Regions from separate parts of the Herbiconiux sp. FW305-C-125 genome, predicted to be linked through region 2. Evidence: predicted binding sites of a transcription regulator. Region 2 holds the regulator's gene; the other holds the start of a gene.
What was found. The regulator HrcA, encoded in region 2, represses chaperone genes, less so after heat shock. The targets are predictions, from matches to a motif close to TTNGCACTCGNNNNNNNCGAGTGCNAA.
Positions count from the first base shown of each region.

Region 1: a site for HrcA is predicted at 4,082-4,108, ahead of groL (chaperonin GroEL). Genes of this name have one in related genera too.

Region 1 is NZ_JBYSYO010000001.1:759,159-770,004, forward strand. It holds gene AC3WLB_RS03810 (sugar ABC transporter substrate-binding protein) at 1-1,181, opposite strand, end outside; gene AC3WLB_RS03815 (LacI family DNA-binding transcriptional regulator) at 1,226-2,248, opposite strand; gene groL (chaperonin GroEL) at 2,418-4,037, opposite strand; gene AC3WLB_RS03825 (DUF3048 domain-containing protein) at 4,148-5,227, opposite strand; gene AC3WLB_RS03830 (cold-shock protein) at 5,299-5,502, opposite strand; gene AC3WLB_RS03835 (LytR C-terminal domain-containing protein) at 5,690-6,307, opposite strand; gene AC3WLB_RS03840 (DUF3263 domain-containing protein) at 6,322-6,609, opposite strand; gene AC3WLB_RS03845 (GNAT family N-acetyltransferase) at 6,720-7,193, opposite strand; gene msrB (peptide-methionine (R)-S-oxide reductase MsrB) at 7,255-7,656, shown strand; gene AC3WLB_RS03855 (nitroreductase) at 7,659-8,204, shown strand; gene AC3WLB_RS03860 (SDR family oxidoreductase) at 8,336-9,085, opposite strand; gene AC3WLB_RS03865 (hypothetical protein) at 9,082-9,549, opposite strand; gene sigJ (RNA polymerase sigma factor SigJ) at 9,633-10,550, shown strand; gene AC3WLB_RS03875 (MFS transporter) at 10,727-10,846, shown strand, end outside.
Region 2 is NZ_JBYSYO010000003.1:85,055-95,900, forward strand. It holds gene ybeY (rRNA maturation RNase YbeY) at 1-147, opposite strand, end outside; gene AC3WLB_RS10730 (PhoH family protein) at 155-1,228, opposite strand; gene AC3WLB_RS10735 (HIT domain-containing protein) at 1,215-1,577, opposite strand; gene AC3WLB_RS10740 (16S rRNA (uracil(1498)-N(3))-methyltransferase) at 1,676-2,428, opposite strand; gene dnaJ (molecular chaperone DnaJ) at 2,439-3,548, opposite strand; gene hrcA (heat-inducible transcriptional repressor HrcA) at 3,603-4,637, opposite strand; gene AC3WLB_RS10755 (DUF4870 domain-containing protein) at 4,806-5,321, shown strand; gene hemW (radical SAM family heme chaperone HemW) at 5,430-6,677, opposite strand; gene AC3WLB_RS10765 (DUF1990 domain-containing protein) at 6,682-7,350, opposite strand; gene lepA (translation elongation factor 4) at 7,347-9,197, opposite strand; gene AC3WLB_RS10775 (NAD-dependent epimerase/dehydratase family protein) at 9,308-10,195, shown strand; gene AC3WLB_RS10780 (ketopantoate reductase family protein) at 10,205-10,846, opposite strand, start outside.

The sequences.
Region 1 (10,846 bases), on a different contig from region 2:
TGAACGGCCGTCCACAGCTGCTCGGAGATCAGCGGGTAGTCGGTGCCGAGGTTGTCGCTCGTGCGCCCCTTCGCGGCCTGCACCGCCGAGACCCAGGTCGTGAGGTCCGGGTGCTCTTCGAGCAGCTTGTCCTGACCGTCGCTGGTCGGCGGGATGTAGTACGCGAAGGTGTCGGCGGTCTTCACGAAGCCGTCGGGCGTCGTCATGCAGTCGACGATCTTCTTCGTGGTCTCGTAGCGCGCGGTGTCGTTCTGCACCGGGGCCGTGATGAATTCACCACCGGTGGGGGCCGGCGCGACGCCCGACTTCTCGGCCGGCAGCTCGATGACGCCGGTCTTGAAGGGCTGCTTCGACGCACTGTTGACCTGCCAGGTGCCGTTCTCGCCGAACGCGAAGTCGCCGGTGAGGAACTCCTCCCAGGTGGTGTTCTGCGAGTTGCTGATCACCGACTGCGGGGCGTAGCCCTTCTGCACCCAGTCCGTCCACAGCGTCAGGGCCTTGACCGCCTCGGGCGAGTCGAGCTTCGTGAGGTCGGCACCGGCTCCCCAGAACCAGGGCAGGAACTGGAACGAGCCCTCTTCGGTGTTGATACCGGCGAAGGTGATGCCCTTGTGGCCGGCTGCGGTCACCTTGGCCAGAGCATCCGTGAGCGAAGCCCAGCTCGTGATCGAGGCCGGGTCGACACCGGCGGCCGAGAGGATGTCGGCGTTGTAGTAGAGCGCGAGGGTGTTCGCGCCGATCGGGATGCCGTAGTCCTTGCCGTCGAGCTCACCCGCCGCGAGGAGGTTGGCGTCGATGCCGGAGGTGTCGAGGCCGAGTTCGTCGGTCGTGGTCAGCATGCCCGTGTCGGCCAGGGTCGACACGGCGGGGTTGTCGAGCAGGATGATGTCGGGCGCGGTGCCCTCCTGCGCGGCGAGCAGCGCTTGATTGGTGAGAGCGGTGGTGTCGTAGGCGGTGCGCTCGATGGTCACCCCCGCCTCCGTGCCGCAGGCCTGCACGCGGTTGGCCCAGTCGGAACCCTCCTCGTGCTGGGGGTACGGGTCCCACCAGGTGTAGGTGCCGCCGGCGGCGTCGGTCGACGAGCTGTCGCCCGTGCCCGAGGTCGAGCAGCCCGCGAGCGCGCCCACCGCGAGTGCGGCGACCGCGACGACGAGCGGCGCTCGTAGCGTCTTGGTGATCATGGTGTTCCTCCTTGAACGTGTCCGGGAATCCGGACCTCTTGGTGTCAGTGACGGGTCGGCGGTACAGCTGTACTGCCGCGGTCGTCGATCCGGGGCGCGAGCAGATCGACAACGGTTGTTTCCGCATCGGCGGTGCCGTCGATGCGGGAGACCAGGCGTTCGACGGCGCGCCGGCCGAGTTCATCGGCGGCGCTGTCGATCGCGGAGTACGGGAGCGAGAAGGTGCGGGCGAAGTCGTCGGAGTAGCGGCCGATCACCGAGATGTCGGCCGGCGCCGAGAGCCCCCGCGAGTGCAGCACGTTCGGCAGTGCGGCGGCGGCGGCTTCGTTGTTCAGCAGCAGACCGGTGGCCGACGGATGCTCGTCGAGCAGCCGCTCGAGCTCGATCCCGATCTCGGGCTGGCTCGAGGAGCCGAAGTGGTGGTGCAGCTCGATGCCGAGTTCGGCGGCGCGCTGCTGGGCGGCGTTGGCGAGACGCCAGACGTAGGCCCCGCCGCGTTCGAGCACGTGCTCGGGCTGGGAGACGAGGATGAGCGAGCGGTGACCGAGCTCGTGCAGTGTCTCGACCATGAGGCGGCCGGCGGCCACGAAGTCGAGGTCGAAGACGTCGATCCCGGACGGGTCGCCCGGCAGGCCGACCAGCGAGCCGGGCTGTGCGGCCGAGCGGAGGATGTCGAGGCGGTCGTCGTTCTCGGCCACGTTGAGCAGGATGAAGCCGTCGACCATCCGCGAGTCGGAGATGCGCTTGAGGGCTGCGACGCCGTCCTCGTCGGTGAGGAGGAGGGTGTCGTAGCCGGCCTCGCGGGCGCGGTTCGTGACGCCGAGGATGTACTGCAGCATGGCGGGCGCGAACTCGTCCTCGAGGAAGCGGGCCAGGAGGCCGAGCACCTTGGTCTGCGACGTGGCGAGCGCCTTCGCCCCCGCGTTGGGCGTGTAGCCGAGGTTGCGCACGGCCTCTTCGACCTTCTCGCGGACCTCGGGCGAGATGGAGCGCTTGCCCGACAGGGCGTACGACGCCGTGCTGCGGGACACTCCCGCTACGCGGGCCACGTCTCCGATCGTCACCATGAGGTCTCCATCGTCCTGCCGTCACATTGTCGTCGAACCGGTTCGATTCGAACCGGTTCGACACTAACAAAGACGGCCCCCCACCGCAAGAGCCCCCAGGAACGCCGAAGGGCGGCCCCCGGAGGGACCGCCCTTGGCAGTGGTGGTGCTGAGCCCGAAGGCGCGGGGACTAGAAGTCCATGCCGCCCGTGGGGTCGCCGGCCGGGGCCGGGTTCTTCTCGGGCTTGTCGGCCACGACGACCTCGGTCGTGAGGAACAGACCGGCGATCGACGCGGCGTTCTGCAGCGCCGAGCGGGTGACCTTGGCCGGGTCGATGATGCCCGCCGACAGCAGGTCGACGTACTCACCGGTCGCGGCGTTCAGGCCCCAGCCGTAGTCGAGGTCGCGCACCTTGGCGGCGACGACACCCGGCTCCATGCCCGCGTTGAACGCGATCTGCTTCAGCGGAGCCTCGATGGCCACCTTCACGATGTTCGCACCGGTCGCCTCGTCGCCCGAGAGCTCGAGGCTCTCGAACGCGGTCTTGCCGGCCTGAATGAGGGCCACGCCACCACCGGCGACGATGCCCTCCTCGACGGCGGCCTTCGCGTTGCGCACGGCGTCTTCGATGCGGTGCTTGCGCTCCTTGAGCTCGACCTCGGTCGCGGCACCGGCCTTGATGACCGCCACACCGCCGGCGAGCTTCGCGAGGCGCTCCTGGAGCTTCTCGCGGTCGTAGTCGCTGTCGGTGTTCTCGATCTCGGCACGGATCTGCGCCACGCGACCGGCGATGGCCTCGGGGTCGCCCGCGCCCTCGACGATGGTGGTCTCGTCCTTGGTGATGACGACCTTGCGGGCCTGACCGAGCAGGTCGAGGGTGACGTTCTCGAGCTTGAGACCGACCTCCTCGGAGATGACCTGGCCGCCGGTGAGGATCGCGATGTCCTGCAGCTGCGCCTTACGACGGTCGCCGAAGCCGGGAGCCTTGACGGCGACCGACTTGAAGATGCCGCGGATCTTGTTCACGACGAGCGTGGCCAGAGCCTCGCCGTCGACGTCCTCGGCGATGATGAGCAGCTGCTTGCCGGTCTGGATGACCTTGTCGACGATGGGCAGCAGGTCCTTGATGTTCGAGACCTTGCTGTTCACGATCAGGATGTAGGGGTCTTCGAAGACCGCTTCCTGACGCTCGGGGTCGGTGACGAAGTAGGCCGAAAGGTAACCCTTGTCGAAGCGCATGCCCTCGGTGAGCTCGAGCTCGGTGCCGAAGGTGTTCGACTCCTCGACGGTGACGACGCCTTCCTTGCCCACCTTGTCGATGGCCTCGGCGATGATCGCGCCGATCTCAGGGTCGGCAGCCGAGATGGAAGCGGTCGCGGCGATCTCTTCCTTGGTCTCGATCTCCTTGGCGTTCTTGATCAGCTCGGCCGAGACGGCGGCGACGGCCTTCTCGATGCCCTTCTTGAGCGAGATCGGGTCGGCGCCGGCGGCCACGTTGCGGAGGCCTTCCTTGACCAGGGCCTGAGCGAGCACGGTGGCGGTGGTGGTGCCGTCGCCTGCGACGTCGTCGGTCTTCTTGGCGACCTCCTTGACGAGCTCCGCACCGATCTTCTCGTACGGGTCGTCGAGCTCGATCTCCTTGGCGATGGAGACACCGTCGTTCGTGATGGTGGGGGCGCCCCACTTCTTCTCCAGCACGACGTTGCGGCCGCGCGGGCCGAGCGTCACCTTGACGGCGTCGGCGAGGGTGTTGAGGCCGCGCTCGAGGCCGCGGCGGGCCTCCTCATCGAAAGCAATGATCTTTGCCATGTGTGTTTCTCGTCCTCCCTGGACGTCTTCAAAGATTCCGTGGGTTAGCACTCAGAGTTCACGAGTGCTAAAGCAATACTGGCACTCGCAGGGTGGGAGTGCAAGTGAGCTCAGCCCGCGGGCGCGGTGGTCGGCGCGGTGACGGTGACGCTCCCCTGCTCCAGCGGCACGAGCTCCACCCAGGTGCTGCCCGGGGCGAGACGCACGGTGGCACCGAGATCGTCGACGAGACGGATGGGGGCGCCCTGAGCATCCTTCGTCCAGGTCGCGTGCACGGTCTTGCCGCCGCTCGACACCCAGGCTTCGCCCGAGGCGACCATGACCGCGCGCGGCACCTCGGCGTCGTAGTCGTAGACCTCGTCGACCCGCAGCGTCACCACGTTGCTGGCGGCGAGTTGCGCCCCCGCCGAATCGAGGTCGGGCGCGCCCTCCTGCGACCGGAGGAACATCGAAGCGGATGCGTCCCACGCCCAGCTGGGGTACCGGGCATCCGAGAACACCAGGTCGAGCGTGCCGGTCGGCGCGCCGTCGACCCCGGCGGTCGACGACGCGGCGTCGAAGGCGTAGGCGAACTGCTGGGCCGGCGGAGCGAGGTCGGCGTGCTCGGCCGCGAGCTCGGCGGCCTTCACCATCACGTCGTGCGGGCTGTCGCGGTCGTCGGCGCGGAAGAAGGTCGCCTCGGTGTCGCTCTGCCCGTGGATGGCGCTGTAGACCGGCGCCTGGCGCATCAGCTCGACGAACTGCTCCTGGCCGCCTGAGAACGCGACGATGCCGCCGAGCGGGGAGAGGATGTCGGGATCCATGGGCCGGATCGACCGCACCGGGCCGACCAGCTCCGGCAGGTCGGATTGCCACACGGCGACGTAGCGCGTGAGGCCGCCCTCGACCAGCTCCTCGAACACGAGGTCGGCGCGCTCGAGCCCGACCTGGGGGCGGGCATCCTCGTGGTTGTCGATCTTCGCCGCGAGCGCCGGACTCGTCAGGCTGCCCACCGGCACCAGAGTGCCGCGCAGTGGAGCGGGCTCAGTGGGCGGCGGCGTCTGGTAACCCGATGACGAGCCGGCGGTGGGCGTCACCACCGCGGCCGGTGGTGCCGCGGTCGGCGCCGTGCAGGCGGCGACCGCCGACATCGAGAGCGCGAGCGCCGCACCGGATGCGATGCGCAGCGCGCCTCGACGTCGGCTCTTCACGCCCACAGACTAACGCCGCGCGGCGTCAGCATCGGCGCACACCGTCGTGCGCCGCAGAACGGGCGAGGTGATCAGGCAAGCCGGACGGACTCGGCCTGAGGCCCCTTCGCGCCGGTGCCCACTTCGAAGACGACCTGCTGGCCCTCTTCGAGGACCTTGTAGCCTGCCATGTCGATGGCGGAGTAGTGGACGAAAACGTCCTGCCCACCGCCGTCGACCGTGATGAAGCCGTAGCCCTTTTCAGCGTTGAACCACTTCACGGTTCCATTCGCCATTGTTACTCCCGAGTGCTGTGTTTCTGCAGTGGTGACACAGTTGCCACGACCACTTCCAAATCCTAGGGGCGCGGATTCGGGCGAGAAAGGCTCGAGCGGCAAAATCGGCAGATCGTGACCGCAACTCAACACGACGGAAACACGCGCGTAATATTGCGGCCCGGATGCCCGGGTCAGTCGCCGGGCACTACTCGGTTCCGTCGGCCGGAGCCACGGCCGGCGGCACCTCACTCGTCCCGCCGTCGAGGCCGGGGCCGGCGTAGTCGGTGCCGAGCACCACGGTGAGGGCTGCACCCTGGAAGGTCGAGGACTGCTCGGTCGCGACCCCGCCCAGCAGTTGTGCGAGGCCGAGCGCCGCCGCCTCGTTCGCCGGGTCTTCGTAGTAGACGGTGGTGGTGGCGAAGTCGGTGGAGCTCGCGTTGGCCATGGTGCCCACGTTCCAGCCGGCCTCGGTCGCGGCCTGGCCGACCCGACCGGCGAGACCCACGTTCTCGGTGCCGTTCAGCACCGTCACCGCGAGGGTGCCGTCGGTGACCGGGGTGATCGTCGGAGTGGGCGTCGGGGTCTCGGACGGCACCGCGGTGCCGCCTCCGCTCCCGCCGCCGCCGAACGCATCCGTGAACTGGATGTTGTTGTTGATCACCGCCAGGTAGGTCACGCCCCCGCCCACGAGCAGGGCGGTGGCGAGTGCCGCCCAGGCCACCACGATCCAGCCGCGGCCGCGCGCGCGTGGTCCGCGGTGCGCGCCGACGCGATCGGGGTGGGCGGGCAGACGGTCGAAGCTGTCCTCAGAGAAACGGGCCATGCGGAGGTGAAGTCCTAGTCGTCGCGCGACAGCAGTCGTGCGGAGCGCGCGGCCATTCGCGCATCCCGCACCCGCTGAAGCCTCTTGATGAGCATCGGATCGTGTGCGAGAGCGGCCGGGGAGTCGATCAGCGCACCGAGAAGTTGATAGTACCGGGCCGAAGAGAGTCCGAACTCCTTGCGGATGGCCTGCTCCTTCGCCCCGGCGTGCTTCCACCACGCGCGTTCGAAGCTCAGGATGCGGGCGTCGCGGTCGCTCAGCGCGGCCGGGGCACCCGGCTGCTGCTCTTCGGCGGCGGCCATCCCACTCCTTCCTCTGCGCGCGTTTTCGCCATCATATGTGCGCACGCCTCAACGCCCGCCGATAGCGGCGGCGGGCCGCGCGATCGGCGCGGCGCGGCGCGCGGCGCGACTCAGTCGGCGCTGTCGTCGTTGCCCGGCCGGAACATCGAGACGTGCGGGATGCCCGCCTCGACGAACTCCTCACCGAACGCCACGAACCCGAACCGTGCGTACAACGGTGCGATGTAGCTCTGCGCGTGCAACAGCATCGACTCGTCGCCGAACTGGTCGAGCACCTGGGCGATGAGCACCTGAGCGAGCCCCTGACCGCGGAACTCCGGATGCACGACCACGCGCCCGATCAGCCGGCGCGCGTCTTCGTGCTCGGGCTCCGCATCCGTCAGCACCCGCAGGTAGGCCACCGTCCGGTCGCCCTCCGCGATCCAGTAGTGGATGGTCTCGGGCTCGGCGTCGCGCCAGTCGAGCTCGGTCTCGTCGACCTTCTGCTCCACGAAGAAGACATCGGTGCGGAGCTTGAGAAAGGCGTAGAGCTCGGCCGTGCTGAGCTCGGCCCAGCGCTTCTGAACAAGGGAATGGGCAGGCACCTGCCAGAGTTTACTGAAATGATTGATGGTCGACCCGCCCGAATCCGTTCCAGGGAGCAGCATGTCCTACGAGGTTGAGAAGTCCGACGACGCCTGGCGCGCCGAGCTGTCGAGCGAGGAGTACGCGGTGCTCCGGCAGGCGGCGACGGAGCGCCCATGGACGGGCGAGCTCCTCGACGAGAACCGGGAGGGCGTCTACAAGTGCAAGGCCTGCGGGCAGGAGCTGTTCCGCAGCACCACGAAGTTCGACTCGCACTGCGGCTGGCCGAGCTTCTACGACCCCACCGGCTCCGACGCGGTGGAGCTCATCGAAGACCGCTCGCTCGGCATGGTGCGCACCGAGGTGCGCTGCTCGAACTGCGGCTCGCACCTCGGGCACCTCTTCGACGACGCCCCGCAGACCCCCACCGGCGACCGCTACTGCATGAACTCCATCTCGCTGAGCTTCGAGGCGGCCGAGTAACGGTGCCCGGCGTCAGAGCCGCGATGCTCGCCCGGCGGTCCTCGTCGAAGGTGACGGATGCGGCACCCACGCCCGCCGAGGTCGCCGACCTCGTCGAGGCGGCCGGCCAGCTCGCCGACCACAGCGGGCTGCGGCCGTGGCGGGTGATCGAGATCCGCGGCGAGGCGCGCGACATCCTCGGCGACGCGCTCGCGGCGGCCGACGGCGGGCGGGATGCCGAGAAGTTCCGCGGCAAGGCGCGCCGTGCGCCGCTCGTGCTCGCGGTGGTCGCGTCGTTCCGGCCGAGCCACAAGGTGCCGCGCTGGGAGCAGGAGGCGGTGGCCGCCGGCGTCGCGCACGGGCTGATGCTGCTGCTCGACGACGAGGGCTGGGGCGTCATCTGGCGCACCGGTGAACTCACCCGCACGAAGCCCGTGCGGGCGGCGCACCGGCTCGGCGAGCACGAGGAGCTGCTCGGCTGGCTCTACGTCGGGGGCCTGCCCGACCGGGGCAAGAAGGAGCGCCCGAAGGGCCGCATCCGCGTGGCGGAGCACCTCTCGTCGCTCTGACGCGCTGCCCACCCTCCGCCGCGCACTCCTCCAGCCCCGCACGGGAACGACGGAGTTTCGGGGCCGCTGACGGGAACGACGGATGCTCGCTCCGACGTTGCCGCGAGCATCCGTCGTTCCGGACGGGCGTCTCAGAGCGCGGCCAGCCACTCCTCGAAGGTCTGCGTGCCGCGGCGGGCGCCGGCGCCGGCCAGCAGGGTGCCGTCGCGGAGGGCGCGGCCCCACACGCCGGGCAGCGGCACCTGCAGCACCGGGCGCCGAAGCCCGGTCGCAGCGAGGTAACGGCGCACAAGATCGGCCATGTTCTCGGTGTGCGGGCCACCCAGATCGCGGTCGAGACCGCGAGGTGCGCCGAGCGCGATCTCCACCAGAACCGCCGCGACCTCGGCCGCCGCGACCGGCTGCGACTGCATCGTCGGCACGAGTTGCACCGGTCCGATCCGGCCCTGCTGCACCATCTGAGCCGCGAACTCGTGGAACTGGGTGGCGCGCAGGATGCTCCAGCCCCCGCCCGAGGCCATCACGAGGTCTTCCTGCAGCTTCTTGCCGGCGTAGTACGCCGAGGGCGCCGCGGCGGCCCCGACGATCGAGAGCGCGACGTGGTGCGGCACACCCGCGGCCCGTTCCGCCGCCAGCAGTGTGCGGGTGACGGCACCGAAGAACGCGGTCGAAGCCCGCGCCGACGTCGTGCTGACCGAGGAGACGTCGATCACGGCGTCGCTGCCGCCCAGCGCAGCCGCGACGGCGGGCACCGCGCCCACCGCGGTGAGGTCGTGCCCGGCCGAGCGACTGAGCACGACGGCATCGCGCCCGGATGCTCGCAGCACGTCGACGACGTGCCGCCCCACCGCGCCCGTCCCGCCCGCGACCGCGACCCTCATCGTGCCAGCCCCTCGAGGTCGCGGTCGGCCACGACGGTGAGCCGCGCATCCGCCGGCGTCACCGTGACGGGACGCGCCGGCAGGGCGAGCAGCACGCCGAGGGCGAGGCTGACACCGAGACTGACCACGTTGCCGACGACGTCGACCGCCGAACCCTCCAGGTGCAGCAGGTGGTAGCCGTAGTGGATGGCGCCGAACACCGCCCAGCCGAGCCCCACCACGCGCGCCGGCGCCGCCGTGCGCGCGGCGATCGCCGCCACGCTCGCGGCGGTGAGGCCGAGGTACAGCCCGCCGACGTCGCGCACGAGGTGCTCGTTGAAGGGCCCGTCGACCGAGACCCAGGTGAGCCCGAACCCGGGGAAGGCGTCGTAGAAGGAGTGGGGGAAGAAGGCGGCCCACACGCCCACGTAGGCGCCGAGGAGCGCCGCCGCGGCGAGCAGGATGCGTCGAGGTGTGCTGTTCATATCTCTCTGGACGGAATGACGGCAGAAAGTGTGACCCGCATCCGGGAGTCGCGAGATGATGGGCGCAAGCAAGGGAGTTCCCGATGACCGCACCCGACGATCGCGGCGACGTCGACGCCGAGGTGATCGGCGAGCGCCGGCACCTGATGAGCTTGGCGTACCGGATGCTCGGCACCGTCGCCGAGGCCGAAGACGCCGTGCAGGAGACGTACACGCGCTGGTACCGCCTGTCGCCGGCCGAGCGCGATGCGATCGAGGTGCCGCGTGCCTGGCTGACCCGGGTGGCGAGCCGCGTCTGCCTCGACGTGCTCGGCTCCGCGCGGGCGCGCCGCGAACGCTACGTCGGCCCGTGGCTGCCCGAGCCGGTGCCGTCGGACACCTTCGCGGGCACCGTCACGAGCCGGTCGCACGAACCGCAGGATCCGCTCGACCGGGCGACGCTCGACGACTCGGTGAGCACGGCACTCCTGCTGGTGCTGGAGGCGATGACCCCGGCGGAGCGGGTCGCGTTCGTATTGCACGACGTGTTCGCCGTGCCGTTCGAGGAGATCGCCGAGACGGTCGGCCGCACCCCGGCCGCGTGCCGCAAGCTCGCGGCCTCGGCGCGGCGCCGGGTGGCGGCCAGCCGGGTGCGTCAGGTCTCGCGGGCTCAGCACGACGCGGTGGTGCGGGCCTTCTCGGCGGCCGCGCGTTCGGGTGATCTGACCGCGCTCATCGCGGTGCTCGACCCCGATGTCGTGCTCCGCTCCGACGGGGGCGGAGTCGTGTCCGCTGCCCGCAACCCGGTGTCCGGCGCCGACCACGTGGCGCGGTTCCTGGTCGGGCTGCTCACGAAACGGCCGAGCCTCGAGGTGGTCGACCAGGAGACGCCCGACGGGCTCGGGTTCGCCATCTGGGAGGAGGGCCGGATCATCGGGGTGGCGACGCTGCACGTCGTCGAGGGGTCGGTGGCCGACGTGTGGATCGTCGTGAACCCCGACAAGCTGTCGCTCTGGAACTGACGGTGCGGCGCGCGGCGGACGCGCATCCGGCCGTGCTCTACGATTGACCGGTGACTGAACTGGACTCGACTCCAGTCAATGAAGACTCCCCCGCCGCTCCCGCCGCTCCCGCCGCCTCCGCTACCACCGGCCAGGACACCGACGCCGGCCCGGCCCCGCTCGAGCACGTCGGCACCGTGCGCCGCTGGCTCGCCATCGTGGCGCTCGCGCTCGGCGGTTTCGGCATCGGGGTCACCGAGTTCGTGACGATGGGGCTGCTGCCGAACATCGCGCAGGACCTGCTGCCCGCGACGTAC
Region 2 (10,846 bases):
TTGTTCCATGGCCGCCTCGTCGACCAGCACGATCGCGAGCTCGGCGTCGGGGTGCACGTGCATCTGGTCGAGCGCGTAGCTCGCCAGGCGCAGCAGTGCCGTCTCGTCGACCGGCACCGACGACTCGTTGTTGACCTCTATCGACACGGTGACCCTAACGTTTGCTGCGGTTGTACCGACGGTCGCGCTCGGAGCCGAACTCCGGCCCGTGGCCGGCGTTCTCCCGGCGCGCCATCTGCACCTGATCGTATTTGGTGTAGGCGTCGACGATCTGCCCCACCAGCGTGTGCCGCACCACGTCGGCGCTCGTGAGCGTGGCGAAATGGATGTCGTCGATCCGGTCGAGGATGCGCGTCACGACCTGCAGGCCACTGGTGCCGGTGGGCAGGTCGACCTGCGTGATGTCGCCCGTGACCACCATCTTCGAGCCGAAGCCGAGCCGGGTGAGGAACATCTTCATCTGCTCGGGGGTGGTGTTCTGCGCCTCGTCGAGCACGATGAAGGAGTTGTTCAGGGTGCGGCCGCGCATGTAGGCGAGGGGTGCCACCTCGATGGTGCCGGCGGCCAGGAGCTTCGGCACGATCTCGGGATCCATCATCTCGTTCAGCGCGTCGTAGAGCGGCCGCAGGTAGGGGTCGATCTTGTCGGTCAGCGTTCCCGGCAGGTAGCCGAGCCGCTCACCCGCCTCCACCGCGGGACGGGTGAGGATGATGCGCTCGACCTCTTTGCGTTGCAGCGCCTGAACCGCCTTCGCCATGGCGAGGTAGGTCTTGCCGGTGCCCGCGGGGCCGATGCCGAACACGATCGTGTTCTCGTCGATGGCGTCGACGTACTGCTTCTGGCCCATCGTCTTCGGCCGCACGCTCCGGCCGCGCGCGGTCACGATGGCCTGGCTCAGCAACTCGGCGGGGCTCGCCGCGCGATCGTGCTCGAGGATGCGCGCCGAGGAGGACACCTCGACGGGTGTGAGGTCGTGCCCGCCGCGCACCATGAGCAGCAGTTCTTCGACCAGCCGGCGCGCCGCGTCGACCTGATCGGCGTCACCGCTCAGCGTGATGTCGTTGCCGCGGACGAGCACGGTGACCGACGGGAACTGACGCTCCACGGTGGTGAGCAGCCTGTCCTGCGGACCGAGCAGGCGCACCATCTCGATGCCGTCGACGTGCAGGCGCGCTTCGCCCTGCGGGGAGTTCTGTGCGGATGTGGATGCGGTGTCAGCCCTGTCCAAGGGTTCCTTCCTCGAGGCCGCCCCCGAGCACGTGGGCGTGCACGTGGAAGACGGTCTGTCCGGCGTTCGCGCCGGTGTTGAAAATGAGTCTGAAGTCGCCGTCGGTCAGTTCGGCAGCGAGGGAGTTGGCGACCGCGACGACCTCGGCCAGGAGGCCGGGGTCACCGGCGGCCAGTTCGACCACGTTGCGGTACTGCTCGGTCTTCGGCACGACCAGCACGTGCACGGGCGCTTTGGGCGCGATGTCGGGGAACGCGATGACCCGATCGGTCTCGGCGAGGATGGTCGCCGGGATCTCCCGGGCGACGATTCGGCTGAAGATCGACGGCGAGTCGGTTTCGGTGGACATGGCTCCAGTCTAGTTTTGGCACCCCATAAACGGACCGGGTGTTGACAACTCCGCGTACCGGGTTCGCTACGAGCGTGCCTGTGCAGGAGTGGAGCGGCTCACCAGCGGCCGAGCGACGCGTTCAGCACCGCCAGCGCGGCCGGCCCCGCGCTCGAGGTGCGCAGCACCTCGGTGCCGAGCCGCACCGAACGGGCACCGGCCGCCGCGAGCGCGGACAGCTCCCGTGGGGAGATGCCGCCCTCGGGGCCGACGACGAGCACCACCGGCGCCGCGCTCTCCTCGGCCGCGAGCGCGCCGGCCACCTCGCTCAGGCGGAGCTCGGCGGTCGGCTCGAGCACGAGCATCCGGCTCTCCGCCGCCAGCGCCTCCAACGCGCGCAGGTCGGCCAGCCCGCTCACGGTCGGCACGAACGGCCGGATCGACTGCTTCGCCGCCTCCCGCACGATCGCGCCCCAGCGCTCGACGCCCTTGGCGACCTTCGCTCCGGCCCAGCGCGACACCGAACGCTCGGCCTGCCACGGCACGACCGCCGCGACCCCGAGCTCGGTCGCCGTCTGCACGGCGAGCTCGTCTCGGTCGCCCTTCGCGAGCGCCTGCACGAGCACGAGGGGTGGTGAGGGCTCCGGATGCCGGACCGCCGTCTCCACCGCCAGCTCGAGTTCACGCGCCTCGACCCGGGTGACCACCCCCGAGACGACGAGCCCGCGGCCGTCGCCGATGGCGGTGTGCTCGCCCACGCGCATCCGGTTCACCGTGGCGGCGTGCCGCGCCTCGTCGCCCGAGAGCACGACGACGTCGCCCAGGCCGTGCGGCACGGAGGCCAGGTCGTCGCGGAGGAAGAGCGAGCTCATCGGGCGCGGGTCAGACGTTGAGGAAGCGGTCGCGGAGCTTCGCGAACAAGCCCTGCTGGAAGTGCCCGAGGGTGGGCGCCGGGTACTTGTGCGCATCGGCGAGCTGCTTCACGAGCTCCTTCTGCTTGTGGTCGAGCTTCGTGGGCGTCACCACCTGCACCCCGACCCGAAGATCGCCGCGGCCGTTGCCGCGCAGGTGCGTGACGCCGCGGTTCTTCACCGTGATGACCTCGGCGCTCTGCGTGCCGGGCTTGATCTCGATCTCGATGTCGCCGTCGAGCGCCTGGACGGTGGTGGTGGTGCCGAGCACGGCGTCCCACATCTGCACCTCGAGGGTGCAGAGCAGGTCGTCGTCGTTGCGCGAGAAGACGTCGTGGTGCTTGACCTTCATCTCGAGGTAGATGTCGCCCTGCGGGCCGCCGGCCGGGCCGACCTCGCCCTGGCCGGGCAGCTGGAGGCGGAGGCCGGTGTCGACGCCCGCGGGGATGTCGACCGGGATGGTGCGACGAGCGCGCACCCGGCCCTGACCCTGGCAGGTGGGGCACGGGTTCGGGATGACCGTGCCGTAGCCGCGGCAGGTGCCGCACGGTGCGCTCGTCACCACGTTGCCGAGGAGGGAGCGCACGGTGCGCTGGATGGAGCCGGAGCCGCCGCAGATGTCGCAGGTGACCGGGGAGGTGCCCGGCTGGCAGCACGAGCCGTTGCAGGTCTCGCAGATCACGGCGGTGTCGACCTCGAGGTCGCGGTGGGTGCCGAAGATGACCTCGCCGAGGTCGACCTCCACCCGGAGCAGCGCATCCTGCCCGCGCTCGGCCCGCGATTTCGGGCCGCGGGAGGCGCCGCCCTGGCCGCCGAAGAAGGTCTCGAAGATGTCCCCGAACCCGCCGAAGCCCTGCGCGCCGCCGCCGAAGCCGGGCTGTGGGCCGCGGTCGTAGTCGCGGCGCTGCCCAGGGTCGCTCAGCACGTCGTAGGCGTGGGTGACCTGCTTGAACTTCTCCTGCGCATCCGGGCTCGGATTCACGTCGGGGTGCAGTTCGCGGGCCAACCTGCGGTAGGCCTTCTTGATCTCCTCGGGCGTCGCTTCGCGCGAGACGCCGAGCACGTCGTAATGGTCAGCCACCGGGGGCTTCTCCTTCGTATCGGTGAGGGTCGTGTAGCCGTGGCGGAGGAACGGTCAGTCTGCGCTGCCCGAGTCTCCGAGGGTGCGGGAGAGGTAACGCGCCACCGCGCGCACCGCCGAGATGTTGCTCGAGTAGTCCATGCGGGTGGGGCCGAGCACCCCGAGGCGGGACACCGAGGTGCCGATCCCGGAGTATCCGGAGGCGAGAATGGATGTCTCGCCGAGGCCGAACGATTCGTTCTCGCGGCCGATCGAGACGGTGACACCGCGCTGGTCGGCCTCCATCTCGCTGAACAGCCGCAGCAGCACCACCTGCTCCTCCACCGCCTCGAGCACGGGGAGGATGCTGCCGTGGAAGTCGTCCTCGGTGCGCACCAGGTTGGCCGCCCCGGCGATGAGCAGCTTCTCCTGCCGGTTGGCCGTGACCTGGTCGCGCAGGATGCCCGCCACCACCGAGACCGTCGGGGCGTGCTCGGGCGGGAAGCGGTCGGCGACGCCGGTGAGCGCGCTGGCGGCTTCGGTGAGGCCGAGTCCGCCGACGGCCTCGTTCAAGCGTGTGCGCAACTCGGCGATGAGCGCGTCGTCGATCTCGGCCGGCACGTCGACCACGCGCTGATCGACGTGGCCGCTGTCGGTGATGACGACGGTCATCAGGCGCCGCGGGGTGAGCGAGACCACCTCGACGTGGCGCACGCGCGCCTGGGAGAGCGAGGGGTACTGCACCAGGGCCACCTGATGGGTGAGCTGGGAGAGCAGGCGCACCGTGCGGGCCAGCACGTCGTCGACGTCGACGCTCGAGTCGAGGAAGGTCTCGATGGCGTGCCGCTGAGCGGGACTGAGCGGCCGGAGGTCGGCGAGGTGGTCGACGAAGAGGCGATAGCCCTTGTCGGTGGGCACCCGGCCGCTGGAGGTGTGCGGGGCGGTGATCAGCTCCTCTTCTTCGAGGAGCGCCATGTCATTGCGGATGGTGGCGGCCGACACGCCGAAGGAGTGCCGCTCGGCGATGCTCTTCGAACCGACCGGCTCGCGCGAGGCGACATAGTCCTGCACGATCACCCTGAGCACCTCGAGGCTGCGTTCCGAGACCATCGCACCCTCCTCGTATTGGCACTCACCACACCGGAGTGCCAATTATATCTCCGATTATGACGCGGGGGATGCGAACACCCTGAGCGGAAATCATTGCTGCCCGTCAGCCCGGGCGCTATCTTGTCTCTGTGCACGAGCCCGTGCATCCCACGTCTGAAAGGGCGAGACATGACTGACCCCAACGCAACACCGCCGTACGACCCGGCCGCCGGCCAGCCCACTCCCCCGGCCGGACAGCCGACACCTCCCCCCGGCTACCAGGCCCCGCCGCCCGGGTACCAGCAGCCCCAGCCGGGCTACCAGCAGCAGCCGGGCTACCAGCAGGCGCCCGCGGGCGCTCCGCTGTCGCCCGCCGAGGACAAGCAGTGGGCCTTCCTCGGACAGCTCGGTGGCATCCTCGGCTGGATCCCGCCGCTGATCATCTGGCTGGTGTTCAAGGACCGCGGTCCGCTGACCAACCAGGAGGCCAAGGAGTCCCTGAACTTCCAGATCACCGTGGCGATCTTCGTCGTGGGCCTCTACATCATCGGCACGATCACGGCGTTCATCTTCATCGGCTTCCTGTTCTACTTCCTCGCCTGGGCGGTGCAGATCGTCGGCCTCATCTTCGCGATCATCGCCGGCATCAAGGTGAACCAGGGCGGCACCTACCGCTACTTCTTCAACTTCCGCTTCATCAAGTAAGCGGAGGCGCAACGGCGAACGGCGTGTCCGTTCCCGTCTTCGGTTGGGCTTCGCCCAAAGGCGACGGGAACGGACACGCCGTTCGCCGTTGCTTGAGGGGTCGAGGCGTCAGGTGAGGCGGCGCACGACCGCGTCGGCCAGAAGCCGGCCCTGCAGGGTGAGCTCGAGGGTGCCGCGGAGGGCAGCCGGGCCGTCGATGAGACCCTCGGCGATGAGAGCGGCCACGGCGGGACGCGCCTCGGGCGCGAGCGTGCGCAGGTGCAGAGCGCCGCGCACGCGGGTGAGGAGGAGGATGCGCTCGAGTTCGCGCGCATCCGCACTGATCGTCTCGCGGCCGGCCGCGGGCGACTCCCCCGCCGCGATGCGCTGCGCGTACGCCGCCGGGTGCTTCACGTTCCACCATCGGGTGTCGCCGACGTAGCTGTGCGACCCCGGACCGATCCCCCACCAGTCGTTGCCCACCCAGTAGCCGAGGTTGTGGCGCGAGCGGTGCTCCGCGTCGCGGGCCCAGTTGCTCACCTCGTACCACTCGTAGCCTGCGGCTCCGAACGCGGCATCCGCCCGCTCGTACATGTCGGCCTGCAGGTCGTCGGAGGGCGCGGCCACCTGTCCGGACCGGATCTGGCGGGCGAGCTTCGTCCCCTCCTCCACGATGAGCGCGTAGGCCGAGATGTGATCGGGCCGCTCGGCCAGCACCGCGTCGATCGACCGCTGCCAGTCGTCGAGGCTCTCGCCCGGGGTGCCGTAGATGAGGTCGAGGCTGACGTCGAGACCGGCGTCCTTGGCCCAGCGCACCACATCCGGGATGCGCTCGGGGTCGTGCGTGCGCTCGAGGGTGGCGAGCACGTGCGGCACCGCCGACTGCATGCCGAAGCTCACCCGGGTGAAGCCGGCATCCGCGAGCGTCCGGAGGTAGGAGGCGTCGACGGAGTCGGGGTTGGCCTCGGTGGTGACCTCGGCTCCCGGGGCGATGCCCCAGGTGTCGCGGGCGGCGGCGAGCATCGCCACGAGCTGCCCGGCGGGGAGCAGGGTGGGTGTGCCGCCGCCGAAGAACACGGTGGCCAGCGGGCGAGCCGGCTGGCCGGATGCGTCGAGCACCCCCGCGGCGAACCGCATCTCGGCGATGGCCTGGCTCGCGTAGTCCGACTGCCGCACGCCGCGGAGCTCGGTGGCCGTGTAGGTGTTGAAGTCGCAGTAGCCGCAGCGCACACGGCAGAACGGCACGTGCACGTAGAGCCCGAAGCCGCGGGGCACGTCAGCACCGGCGTCGGCGGCTGCGGCTGCGGCTGCGGCCGCCGACGCAGGCAGCAGCCCGTCGACCGGCGCCGGATCTCCCAGCGGGAGAGTGGAGGGCATGACCCTAGACGCCCCGCGCGGGCGACAGCGAGCGCAGGTACCGGCGGGTGGCGCGCTCCTGCATCACCCGGAGCACGGGGTAGCCCAGCCAGTACAGCCACGACGAGGGCCGGGAGAAGGCGCGCACCACGACCCAGACCGAGTCGTCGCTGCGGTGTTCGACGGCGAAGAGCTCCTCGCCCGACTCGGGGTGGCCGGGCAGGGTGCCGTAGGCGAAGCCGCGCCGACCGGGCTCGTCGAGGAGGTAGACCACCCGCACGGGCGCGGCCACGGTGCGCCCGAGCAGACGGATGCCCACGACCGCCGTCATCCCCGGTGTGACGAGCGGGGTGCCGTCTTCGCCGTAGGCCTGCTCGGCGTCGGCGCTGCGCGGGCGGACGGGCGTGCCGGCGGCGTCGTAGACGAGGCCGGCGTAGTCGGTGTCGGTGGGGGCGGGCATCCGGATGTCGTCGACCGTCAGCCCCGAACCGCGCTGCACACCCCACGCCATGAGCTTCGCGCTCGCGGTCTCGAAGCGGGCTGCACCGGAGCCGATGCGCGCCTGGCGCTCCATCGGCCGGAAGCCCTTCGGCGGGTAGTAGAGCAGGTCGGGCGCCTGCGTCGCGCCGACGGCCGCGTAGCTGAGCGGTGCATCGCGCGGAGCGGCGGCGGGCAGCGCATCGGCCACGGTCACTTCTTGTCCTTCTTCTCGGTGTCGCCCGAGAGGGCCGCGATGAAGGCCTCCTGGGGCACCTCGACCCGGCCCACCATCTTCATGCGCTTCTTGCCCTCTTTCTGCTTCTCGAGCAGCTTGCGCTTGCGGGTGATGTCACCGCCGTAGCACTTGGCGAGAACGTCTTTGCGCATGGCACGGATCGACTCGCGCGCGATGATGCGGGCGCCGATCGCCGCCTGGATCGGCACCTCGAACTGCTGGCGCGGGATGAGCTCGCGGAGGCGCCCCGTCATCAGCACCCCGTAGGCGTAGGCCTTGTCGCGGTGCACGATGGCGCTGAACGCATCCACCTGCTCGCCCTGCAGCAGGATGTCGACCTTCACCAGATCGGCCTCCGCCTCGCCGGCGGGTTCGTAGTCGAGCGACGCGTAGCCGGCGGTCTTCGACTTGAGGTTGTCGAAGAAGTCGAACACGATCTCGCCGAGCGGCATCGTGTACTTGATCTCCACCCGGTCTTCACCGAGGAACTCCATGCCCTGCAGCGTGCCGCGCCGGCTCTGGCAGAGCTCCATGATGACGCCCACGTAGTCCTTCGGCGCGAGGATCGCGGCGTTCACCACGGGCTCCTTCACACTCGCGATCTTGCCGCCCGGGAACTCGCTGGGGTTCGTGACCGTGATGGTCTTCTTGTCTTCGGTCATCACTTCGTAGATCACGCTGGGTGCGGTGGCGATGAGGTCGAGACCGAACTCGCGCTCGAGGCGCTCAGAGATGATCTCGAGGTGCAGGAGCCCCAAGAACCCGCAGCGGAAGCCGAAGCCGAGAGCCACGGATGTCTCGGGCTCGTACACGAGGGCGGCGTCGCTGAGCTTCAGCTTGTCGAGCGCCTCGCGGAGCGCCGGGTAGTCGGTGCCGTCGAGCGGGTACAGGCCCGAGAACACCATCGGCAGCGGTTCGGTGTAGCCCGGCAGTGCCTCGGTCGCGGGCTTCGCGGCGCTGGTGACGGTGTCGCCCACCTTCGACTGGCGCACATCCTTCACGCCCGTGATGAGGTAGCCCACCTCGCCGACCGCGAGACCCTTGGAGGGGGTGGGCTCGGGGCTGGAGACGCCGATCTCGAGGATCTCGTGGGTGGCCCTCGTCGACATCATCTGGATGCGCTCGCGCGGGCTGAGCTTGCCGTCGATCATGCGCACGTAGGTGACCACGCCCCGGTAGGCGTCGTAGACGGAGTCGAAGATCATGGCGCGGGCCGGCGCCGCGAGGTCGCCGACCGGCGCCGGGATGAGCTCGGTGACGCGGTCGAGCAGGGCCTCGACGCCGAGCCCGGTCTTGCCGGAGACCCGCAGCACATCGTCGGGGCTGCCGCCGATGAGGCTCGCGAGCTCCTTCGCGTACTTGTCGGGATCGGCCGCCGGGAGGTCGATCTTGTTGAGCACCGGGATGATCGTGAGGTCGTTCTCGAGCGCGAGGTAGAGGTTCGCCAGGGTCTGGGCCTCGATGCCCTGAGCGGCGTCGACCAGCAGGATGGCGCCCTCGCAGGCGGCGAGGCTGCGGCTCACCTCGTAGGTGAAGTCGACGTGCCCGGGGGTGTCGATCATGTTGAGGGCGTAGGTCTGGTCGCCGAGGCGCCAGGGCATCCGCACCGCCTGGCTCTTGATGGTGATGCCGCGCTCACGCTCGATGTCCATGCGGTCGAGGTACTGCGCGCGCATGTCGCGGTCGCTGACGACACCGGTGATGCCGAGCATCCGGTCGGCCAGAGTGGACTTGCCGTGGTCGATGTGCGCGATGATGCAGAAATTGCGGATGAACGCGGGGTCGGTGGAGGCCGGTTCGAGTGCCTTCAGGGCTGTGGGGCTCACGCATTCCTCTTGATCGTCTGGGTCGCCACGCCGGTCTGCAACCGGAAAGAGGGGACGACCTATTCTGCCATGTCGGGCATGGAAGACGGATCGAGCGGTTGAATTGGGGTATGGCTATCCTCCTCACCGGCGCGACCGGTTTCATCGGCTCAACCGTCCTCCGTCACCTCCGCGAGCAGGGGCGCGACGTCGTCGCCCTCGTGCGGCGCCCCGACGCGATCCCCGAGGTCGAGGCGACGGGCGCCCGGGCGGTGCTCGGCAGCGTCACCGACCGCGAGCTCGTCACGCACCTCGCCATCGAGAGCGACGGCGTCATCCACCTCGCGGCCGACTCCGACGCCGCGGCCGCCGACGACGCCTTCGTCTCGGCGGCGTTCGCCGGGCTCGAGGGCAGCGACAAGCCCTACGTGCACACGGGCGGCATCTGGGTGTTCGGCTCCGGCGATGCGATCACCGAGCGCTCGGCGCTCGACCCGCCGGAGCTGACCGCGTGGCGGCTGCCCATCGAGGCGCGGGTGCGCTCGGCGGCCGGCATCAAGACGACGATCATCGCGCCCGCGATCGTGTTCGGGCGGGGCCAGGGCATCCCGTCGCTGATCCAGGATGCGCCGCGCGGGTCGGGGGTCGCGCCGGCCCTCTCGCTCATCGGCTCCGGCGAGCAGCACTGGACGACCGTGCACGTCGACGACCTGGCCGAGCTGTACCTGCTGGCCTTCGACCTCGCGTCGCCCGGTTCGTACTACATCGGGGCGAGCGGGCAGAATCCGACCGTGTGGGAGCTCGGCGAGGCGGCGGCGACGGCGGCCGGGCTCGACGGGCGGGTGGCTCCGTCGTCGGTCGAGGAGACGCGGGAGCGGCTGGGCTCGGCGGCGTTCGCCGACGCGCTGCTGCTCGACCAGCAGGCCACCGGCTCGGCGGCCCGCATCGACCTGGGGTGGGAGCCGAACGGGCCCGCGCTCGTGGACGAGCTGCGGTCGGGCGCGTACCTCGGGAGCTGACGGGCAGCGTCAGACGGGGATGGCGCGTGCGACCTCGGCGGGGGTGAGGAAGTCCCCCTCGGCCTCGACCCGATGCACGAGGCCGACCAACCGGGCGTTGACCGGGGCGTCGAGGTGCACCTCGCGCGCCGCTTCGACGACGGCGCCGTTGAGGTGGTCGATCTCCGTCCGCTGACCGCGACGGATGCTCTGCAGCGTCGACCCGGGGTTCGGCGTCGCGCCGATCCGGCGGGACATCAGCCGGGGCAGCAGCTGGGCGAGCGCGCGCGGGGCGGCGGCGAAGACGCGGAGCAGCGGGTCACTGAGACCGAGCAGCGTCTCGAAGTGCACTCCGCGGGCCCGGGCCACGGCGACCGCCTCGCGCATGCTGGCGGTGAGCACGGCCCGCAGCCGCGCGTCGGCGATCGTCTCCTGCACCGAGAGCCCGGTGATGGCCGGCAGGGCGTTGATCTGGTTGACGATCAGCTTGGTCCACTGGGCGCCGGCGAAGTTCGCGGTGGTCTTGACCGGCAGGAACCCGCCGAGCACGGAGCTCGCGAGCGCGAGCGCCGCGGCCGCGTCGGGAGTACCGCCTCTGCCGGCCGCGCGGGCGGGGCGGGCGGGGATGCCGAGGTAAGTGGTGGCCGGGGTCGTGATGGCGACCTCGCCCGG